One region of the Ochrobactrum sp. AP1BH01-1 genome, then DNA from elsewhere that is predicted to be linked to it. Evidence: predicted binding sites of a transcription regulator. Region 1 holds the regulator's gene; the other holds the start of a gene.
The links. Region 1 encodes PhoB, which activates phosphate uptake and scavenging genes when phosphate is short. Its sites were predicted from a motif close to TGTCATNNANCTGTCAT; they were not measured.
Positions count from the first base shown of each region.

Region 2: the regulator PhoB is predicted to act here: its motif matches at 1,958-1,974, upstream of J9800_RS06955 (UDP-2,3-diacylglucosamine diphosphatase).

Region 1 is NZ_JAGPOU010000005.1:283,589-288,360, forward strand. It holds gene pstB (phosphate ABC transporter ATP-binding protein PstB) at 1-403, shown strand, start outside; gene phoU (phosphate signaling complex protein PhoU) at 465-1,187, shown strand; gene phoB (phosphate regulon transcriptional regulator PhoB) at 1,307-1,993, shown strand; gene J9800_RS19200 (cell wall hydrolase) at 2,640-3,590, shown strand; gene J9800_RS19205 (hypothetical protein) at 3,685-3,939, opposite strand; gene J9800_RS19210 (aminopeptidase) at 4,065-4,772, shown strand, end outside.
Region 2 is NZ_JAGPOU010000002.1:331,055-335,826, forward strand. It holds gene J9800_RS06950 (glycosyltransferase family 4 protein) at 1-1,041, opposite strand, end outside; gene dgcA (N-acetyl-D-Glu racemase DgcA) at 1-10, shown strand, start outside; gene J9800_RS06955 (UDP-2,3-diacylglucosamine diphosphatase) at 1,038-1,904, opposite strand; gene J9800_RS06960 (citrate synthase/methylcitrate synthase) at 2,026-3,120, opposite strand; gene J9800_RS06965 (citrate synthase) at 3,208-4,362, shown strand; gene J9800_RS06970 (SDR family oxidoreductase) at 4,507-4,772, shown strand, end outside.

The DNA.
Region 1 (4,772 bases):
CGATCTGGAGGAAATCGTCGTGACGAGCTTGCAGAAGGCGAGCCTGTTCGAGGAAGTGAAGGATCGTCTGCACGATGCCGGTACAGGCCTTTCCGGCGGCCAGCAGCAGCGCCTTTGCATTGCGCGCGCGATTGCGGTCAGCCCGGAAGTCATCCTCATGGACGAACCGTGCTCGGCGCTCGACCCGATCGCAACCGCAAAGGTGGAAGAGCTGATCGACGAATTGCGGCAGAACTATACCATCGTGATCGTCACGCATTCCATGCAGCAGGCGGCGCGCGTTTCGCAACGTACGGCCATGTTCCATCTCGGCAATCTGGTGGAAGTGGGCGACACGGAAACCATGTTCACCGCGCCGACCGAAAAGCGCACGCAGGATTACATCACCGGACGCTTCGGCTGATCCGGAACTGCGCTCAACAGACAGTGCGGCTTCCCCGCAATTTATATTACGAGGTCTTACTATGCCGTCTCAGCATACCGTTCGCTCCTATGATGAGGAATTGAAGTTTCTCACCCACAAGATCGCCGAAATGGGCGGACATGCAGAACGCATGGTCGAGCAGTCGGTCACCGCTATCGTCAATGCGGACAATGCGCTCGCACAGCGCGTCATCTCCGACGATCTCATTCTGGATGCCAGCGAACGCGAGATCGACGACAAGGCCGTGATGATCATCGCCAAGCGCCAGCCCATGGCCGTGGACCTGCGCGAGATCATCGGCTCGATCCGTATTTCAGCCGATCTGGAGCGCGTCGGCGATCTCGGCAAGAACATTGCCAAGCGTGTTGCTGCCGTTTCGGAATCGCGCCAGCCGGTAAAGCTCTATCGCGGTCTGGAAACGCTGGCCGAACTGGCACTGACCCAGCTGAAAGACGTTCTCGACGCTTATGCATCGCGTTCGGTGCAGCAGATCAACGTCGTTCGCGACCGCGATGACGAGATTGATGCCATGTATACGTCGCTGTTCCGAGAACTGCTTACCTACATGATGGAAGATCCGCGCAATATCTCCGCCTGCACGCATCTTCTGTTCTGCGCCAAGAATATCGAGCGCATAGGCGACCATGCGACCAATATCGCGGAAACCGTTTATTACATCGTGACCGGCCTGCAAATGCCGGCTGAGCGACCCAAGGAAGACCTGAGCCACGGTATTGTCGTGGATGAGGCGCGTAAACCCTGAACTGCATCCGACCGGACCTCGGAGTCCTGCGGTTGAGAATGTGTGAATAGCGCGGCGGCACGCGGTCGATTGGGGGGATTGTATCCACCGCCCGCCGAATTTGGATAGGGAAATACTGGATGTCACAGGCACCCAAAATCGCTGTGGTAGAAGACGAAGAGGCGCTGAGCGTTCTGCTTCGCTACAATCTTGAAGCAGAGGGCTACCAGGTCGATACAATGCTGCGCGGCGACGAGGCCGAAATCGCATTGCGCGAGAATGTGCCGGATCTGCTCATCCTCGACTGGATGCTGCCGGGTGTTTCGGGCATCGAGCTTTGCCGCCGCTTGCGCCAATGGCCGGAAACCGAACGCCTGCCGATCATCATGCTGACGGCGCGGGGCGAGGAAAGCGAACGTGTTCGCGGCTTGAGCGTCGGCGCTGATGATTATGTCGTAAAGCCATTTTCAACGCCGGAACTTCTGGCGCGCGTCAAGGCGATGCTGCGCCGGTCCAATCCGAGTATCCTCTCCCATGTGCTGAAAGTGGGCGATCTTGTTCTCGACCGTCAGCAGCATCGTGTTTACCGCAAGGAAAAGGAGGTCCGTCTCGGACCGACGGAATTCCGGCTGCTCGAATATTTCATGATGTCGCCTGGCCGTGTCTTCTCGCGCAGCCAGCTTCTGGATGGCGTTTGGGGGCCCGACATCTATGTGGATGATCGCACGGTGGACGTCCATGTCGGACGGCTGCGCAAGGCGATCAATGTCGGTCGTGCGCTCGATCCGATCCGCACCGTTCGCGGCGCCGGTTATTCTTTCGGTTGATCGACACAGTCATTCAAACTCTCAAATACAGCTCTTGATCGGCCCGCCACGTCCCTCGTGGCGGGTCGTCTTGCTGGTGATCACTCACGCGGTTCGCTGACCCGATTCGCATTGGCATGGCCGAAAACCGGCGCCAGTCACCCGATTTCACACGTTGTTACAAATGTGTCTCCAAAGTTGAAAGGGATAGGCGGAACCCACGGGAAACAGAATTTCCGCAGATCATTTCAAGCACTGGGAATGTGGATTGAAAAACTGTCCAAGAAGAAGCGAATTAAGGCAGCGATAAGGCGTGTATTGAAAGAATTTGAATCCCATGAAATCAATATCTTACCTGAATTCGCAATTCCCGTTAAGAAATTATTAATATATTTTAAGGGGTTGTAGGCATATTCGCATTATCGATTCGAAATTGTTTGCGGGCTGTCCAACCGCTTCCATCATCGTTGGGATTTGACCCTTCGCCTTTTTTTGGCCTAAAAATTCCAAAACCTTGAATTCGATTGAGCGACAGTAGGGCGTGTGATTTTTGATCTTCGTCCTCTTTGACTTGCACCGCAGTCAGACATTCGCATGCATCGTTTCAGATGTATTCGCCTGAGTGGATGACTGGATCAGTTAAGGGTCCTAACATGAGATTGAGCCATTGACGCGCGCCGCGAAGTGGAAATTGCCCGTTCTTATCGGGCTGCTGGTCGCGCTTTTCGCGGTCACCGGCTGTACGACGACCGGAAACACGGGAAAAGCCAATTCGGAAAAGATGGCGGCAAGCCATGTCAAGTCCGTCAATGGCGTGAAGACCTATACCTACACGGCACGTGACAAGGAATGCCTTGAACGCGCAATGTTCTTCGAGTCCAACCGTTCGAGTTCCGATGGGCTTCTCGCTGTCGGCACCGTCGTCATGAACCGTCTCGCATCGGGCCGGTATCCTGATACGATTTGCGGCGTCGTCGGCCAGAAGAACCAGTTCGCGCCCGGTGTTCTCACCCGCAAGATGGATTCCAAAGCGCTGCCCGATGTTCAGGCCACTGCCGACGCAGTGTTGAAGGGCCAGCGTCATCCAAAGCTCAAGAACGCCATGTTCTTCCACACGGCGGGCCTGAGGTTCCCATACAACAACATGCACTATGTGCTCGTTGCTGGCGGCAATTCCTTCTACGAAAAGCGCAATCGCGACGGCTCGCTGCAAAATCCGGTCCCGCAGGAACCATACAACCTTGCTCTCGCCTATTCACCGCAATCGCCTTCCGTTCCGCAGGATGCATCCTACGACGTGACCCTGCCGCAGACTGGTCCGGTTCCGGGAACAGAGCCAACCGTTCAGGTGGCGCTCGCAGAAGCTGCAAAGGCTCAGGACGCAGAACAGAATACCGGTGCCGGTCCACAGGCTCGTGGTGACCGTCTGGCCCGTCATCGCGGTATTGCGGCGGCTCGAGAGGAGCAGCAGCCCGTGCAGGTGGCCTCCTACCAGTCGCAGTTCGATACTTCTGCTCCGCAATCGGCTTCGCTCGGTTATGCCCTCGCAAGCCAGAAGCAGGCCGACGCGATCGGCGCGCTTCTCCTGTCTCAGGACCGGCCGGAAGCGCCGCTATAATCAGCGCTTTTACAATCGACAATCTGCAACGCCGGTCTCGTTCAACCAGACCGGCGTTTTGCTTTCAGGGCAGCAGTCGTTTTCAGCGAAGGTGTCAGGGCCGGTAGACTGGACGGTAGATGACCATCGGAGCATCATAGAAATCGGCCTGGTTCTGCCACGCTCGCCTGTCGGCCCTGCGATCGAGGTCGAGCCGCATGAGGCAGTTGGCGAAAGCGTCGGTCCTGGGTTTGAAACCATAGCTTTGGCAAGTCTGCTCGTCTGCTGCGCGACGCTGTTCGGGCGTCATCGTCACGCAGCCGGCCAGAACACCGGTAACGCCCAGTAAGATAAGCACTTTCTTATTCATTGCTTTCTGCTTTCTCTGCAACTGACCGCAAGAATACTATAGCGTAAAAGGCAGGAAAAAAGGTGGTGAAATTATGCCGTCTGATAAACTGCCGGTGATTCCATATCCAAAGAGGTCTTCCACCCATGGCTCATGAACAGCTGAATCCAGTCATCGATCCGGTGAAACTCGAACGTCTTGCGGAAGTCGCCGTTCGTGTCGGTCTGCAATTGCGCGAGGGGCAGGATCTCGTCATTACGGCACCCGTCGTCGCGTTGCCGCTGGTCCGGCTCATCGCCAAACATGCCTACAAGGCCGGAGCCGGGTTGGTAACGCCATTCTTCGCGGATGACGAAATGACGCTCGCCCGTTACGAGAACGCAGCCGATGCGAGCTTCGACCGCGCCGCAAACTGGCTCTATGAAGGCATGGCAAAGGCCTATTCGGACGGCGCTGCCCGTCTGGCTATCGCAGCCGATAATCCGATGCTTCTCTCCAGCCAGGACCCCGCCAAGGTTTCCCGCGCCAACCGAGCCAATTCGAAGGCTTATCAGCCGGCACTGGAAAAGATCGCGGGTTTCGACATCAACTGGAACATCGTCTCCTATCCCAACCCGGCATGGGCGAAGCTCATGTTTCCGAACGAACCGGAGGATGTTGCGACCCGCAAGCTGGCCGATGCGATTTTTGCGGCTTCGCGCGTGGACGTCGACGATCCGGTCGGTGCCTGGGCGGCACATAACGCAGCGCTTCGCACCCGCACCCGTTTCCTGAACGGCAAGGCTTACCGCGCCCTGCATTTCAAGGGTCCGAATACCGACCTGACGGTGGGGCTCGCCGATGGCCATGAGTGG
Region 2 (4,772 bases), on a different contig from region 1:
CTGGGGCTGAGCTGCGCGTTGATAGCTCTCGCCCGCAGTCCTGTTGATAGGAGCGAGAGCACCTTCGAAAATATCGGCGCAGGCATCCCAGGTGAATTGTTTAAGCACTTGTGCTGGCTCGAACGGTTCCATTTCCAGCGCCGCCAGACAGGCCTCTCTGAGATCTTCGGAAAGAACGCCCGCGCCGGTCGCTCCGACAACGTCCCGCGACCCAGGTACCGGATAGGCTGCCACCGGCAGCCCAGATGCAATGGCTTCGAGCAAAACGAGACCGAACGTATCCGTTCGGCTTGGAAAGACAAACACATCGGCTGCGGCGTAGGTCTTAGCCAGGGCTTCGCCTTCTCGTTTTCCAACGAACACCGCTTCTGGAAACCTCGTTTGCAACTCATTCAGGGATGGTCCGTCTCCGACGATTAGCTTTGTGCCGGGGAGATCGAGTTCCAGAAATGCGGGCAGGTTCTTTTCCGTGGCCACTCGACCCACACAGATAAATACCGGTCGGGGCAATTCCTTCGGCACTTCGGGCCGAGGGTAGAAGAGTGTGCGATCAACACCGCGCGTCCAGAGATCCAGCTGCGTAAAACCGCGGGCCTTGAGATCTTCAAGAATGGACTGGGTCGGCACGAGCGTATGCTGAGCTGCATTGTGGAAACGCCGCAGAAAGGCGTAAGTCCATTCCGGAGGAATAGGAAAGCGTTCCCGCAGATACTCCGGAAACCGCGTGTGAAAACTTGTGGTGAACGCCCACCCCATTTTCCTACAGGCACGCCGCGTCATGAATCCGAGTGGCCCTTCCGTTGCGATATGCACGTAATCTGGTTTCAGAGCCGTCAAGCGTCGTCTAAGCGCGCCCGGTGTCGTCAAGGCGAGCCGGATTTCGGGATATGTCGGACAGGGAATCGATCTATAATCTAGCGGGGATATGACGGTTACGTCATAACCCCGTTCGATCATCAGATCACGACATTTGGTCAGCGTGCGCACGACACCGTTGACCTGAGGATGCCAGGCGTCGGTGACGATGACGATTTTTTTCATCTGCGGGAATTCACCAGATCACGAACGGGTCGTGGAAGTTGAATAATCCTGCCTTCGTCCTGCTCCTCACTATCGGAACTGACGCCCCCTGCCACTGAAGAACGATCACGGCGTTCGGTCCATTCGATGAGTTCCATCCGGCCATCGAAATGCTCGATAACAGCCGTACAGCTTTCCACCCAGTCGCCCGTATTGATGTATTCGACACCATTCATGCTTTCGATCGTAGCATGATGGATATGGCCGCAAATAACGCCGTCAACCCCGATACGTTGCGCTTCTTCCGAGACCACATTCTCGAACTGACCGATGAAATTGACCGCCTTCTTGACGCGGAATTTCGCCCACGCTGAAAACGACCAGTAGCGCATGCCAAAGAGCGAACGGACCCTGCTCATAACTGTGTTTATCCAGATTGCCGTGTCATACGCCCAATCGCCCAGATAGGCGATAAAGCGTGCATTGCGCACCACCACATCGAACTGATCACCATGTATGACCAGAAATTTGCGGCCGTCCGCCGTTTCATGGATCGCCCGGTTCATCACCTCGATGCCGCCGAAATGTGTCCCCTGGAAATTTCGCAGGAATTCGTCGTGATTACCGGCAATGTAGATGATATTGGCGCCCTTGCGGCTCTTGCGAAGCAGCTTCTGGACCACATCATTGTGTTCCTGAGGCCAATGCCAGTTACGCCGCAGACGCCAACCATCGACAATATCGCCGACGAGGTAGATCGTCTCAGCCTCATGGTAACGAAGAAAATCCAGAAGCAGTTCGGCCTGAGCGGCCTTGGAACCGAGATGGACGTCCGAAATAAAAAGGGTTCGGAGTTTTCTGGACTGCGGAGCGTCGGTGCTCATTTGGTTGTCCCCTTCAATGGCAACCTGATCTGAGCGCAGAGAACCCGATTCATGTCACAGAGATATGACGGCTATTTTGAAGCGCGGAAAACAAGCTTCCGCGCCTCTTCCGCCATCCGTTTTAAGCGACGAGTTCTGCTTTGGGACCGATATAGCGCGATTGCGGACGAATGAGCTTGTTCGCTGCCATCTGTTCACGACAGTGCGCCACCCACCCCATGGTTCGTCCCATCGCGAATACACATGTAAACACGTCACGTGGGAAACCTAATTGCTCAAGCAACAGGGCGGTATAGAACTCGACATTCGTTTCAAGGGAGCGGTCCGGCTTATGGCGCCTGAGAACCGCGATGGCGGCTTTTTCCACGGCCTCAGCCAATTCAACGCGGGGTTTTCCACGCTGATGCTCAAGCGCTTCAACGTTCTTCAAGGCAGTTTTCAAGGCGTCGGCGCGTGGATCGCGGACGCGATAAATTCGATGACCGAATCCCATCAGCCTTTCTCCGTCGGCAACAGCGGATTCCAGCCACCTTTCCGCGTTGTCGGGTCTGCCTATTGCGTCCAACATATCGAGAACGGGCCCAGGCGCCCCACCATGCAACGGCCCTTTCAATGCGCTGATGGCAGCTAGCAGAGAAGAGGTCAATCCCGCCCGCGTCGATGCCACGACACGCGCGGCGAACGTCGAGGCATTCAATCCGTGGTCCGAAACCGCTATAAGATAGGTGTTCAGCCCGGCAACTTCGGCTTCGGCAGGCATAGCCGCGTTCGTCATACGAAGGATGTCCGCGCTATGCGGAAGCGTCGGATCAGGACGAATTGGGAGCCGTCCCTTTTGCGCTCGGAGAATGGCTGCCGTGAATACTGCTGGCGCCGCCATCAAATGCAGTGCCGCCGTCAGGTCATCATCGTCGGGAATACGGGCCATCAATGCGCGAAGCGCCTCTATGGGAGCCATTTCCATCAAGCTGCTATCAAGCGCATCCGTATGATGAAATACCTGCACACGCGCCTCGCCGAGCGCTTCTTGAAGCTCGGCCCCTTTGGGAAGGTCGTTGAAAAAGCCTTCCCACAGAAGTTCTATTCCATCTTCGACGCTACTGTGCGGAACCAGATCATCCAGTGACCGACCGCGAATAACCAGCCTGCCTGCCAGCCCATCGACGTCAGACAACACAGTTTCGGCAGCAATCACATCCTCAAGTCCGCTATTCATGATCATTCTCCTTGTTTGCCTTTCGACATTGAAACCAAGTATAGTTGACGTCAATCTTGATGAAATCGATCAATGTAGGGAGCAATAATGGACTGGCTGACAACGGAAGAAGCACTCGCCGTTCTTCAGACGAAGCCACAGACTCTTTATGCCAATGTGAGTCGGGGTCGCATTCGTTCCAAACCGTTGCCCAACGATCCCAGACGAAGCCTTTATAGATCGGAGGACGTTCATCGACTGGCTGACAGACGCCCCGGTCGTAAACGAGATAGCGCTGTAGCCGCCGATACTATTCGTTGGGGGCTTCCGATCATGCGTTCGGGCATCTCGACCATTATCGATGGCCGCCTGCTCTATCGCGGTTGCGACGCGGTTGAGCTGTCCGAAACAGCAACGCTGGAAGAAGCGGCCGCTTTGCTATGGCACGTAAATTTCGACATTACGGCCAGCAGCGACGATAAGACAAAATTGGAAAGTCATCAGCCGCACTCAGCGCCGCTGGAACGGCTGTTTACTGCCTTTGCCGTTCGGGCCGCGAACGATCTGCCCAGTTCGGGAAGATCCCCGACAATCCTGCAGCAAGAGGCTTTTGGTCTGCTACAGTTGTTCCACAATACCGTTCTTGACGTTTCTTCGTCCAATGTACCGTTACATGAACGCATTGCATCGGCCTGGCAAAAGCCACAGGCTAGCGACGTGATCCGGCGTGTTCTGGTGCTTCTGGCCGATCACGAACTCAACGCATCGGCATTTGCCACCCGCGTTGCGGCGTCGACAGGCGCGCCGCTTTCCGCAGCAATTCTCGCCGGATTATCAACATTGATAGGTCCCCGGCATGGACGTGCCGCAACTGCTGCGACTGCAATTATTGCGCAGGCCCGGCAACTAGGTGCCGAAGCCGCCATCAAGGACCAGCTCAGGCAAGGCGCCCAATTTCACTTGTTCGGTCACCCGCTTTACCGCGAAACGGGTGATATTCGCGCTTCGGCCCTGCTGGAACATCTGGACCTGCCCGCCCCTTACGGCGATTTGGAGCGAAGTGCCGCAGACATCCTTGGTGAGAAACCGAACGTCGATTTCGCACTCGCTGCAATGACGGAAATCTATGAGCTGCCTTCAGATGCGCCACTGTTCCTGTTTGCGCTTGCGCGTATCGCAGGTTGGCTTGCGCATGCGCTCGAACAGGTGGCTAGTGGGTCTTTGATACGGCCAAGAGCAGAGTTTACATCTCCGCTTGAATAGCGAAACTCACCAAATTTTGTTTCCGGTTGGTGCAGTTTCTACCCTAAAAGGTGGACATATGTCGCGGTGAACCAAAATCCGGTTGATCAGACTGCGTCGTTGGTGGCATGTCTTGAGAACTGAACCAAATGCGAGGATCAAGCCGTGGAGTTGGGCCTGAAAGGTCGAAAAGCAATTGTGTGTGCTTCCAGCAAGGGGCTTGGACGAGCCTGTGTAGAGGCACTTGCCGAGGCCGGGTGCGATCTGGTTCTCAACGGACGAAATGAAGAAACCCTCGCGGAAGCAGCAGAGGCAATTCGGCAGACATTTGGCGTGAAGGTTGACGCCATCGCTGCGGACGTATCCACCGCTGAAGGACAGGCTGAGTTGCTTTCCGCCTGTCCTGCGCCGGACATTCTGGTAAACAATAA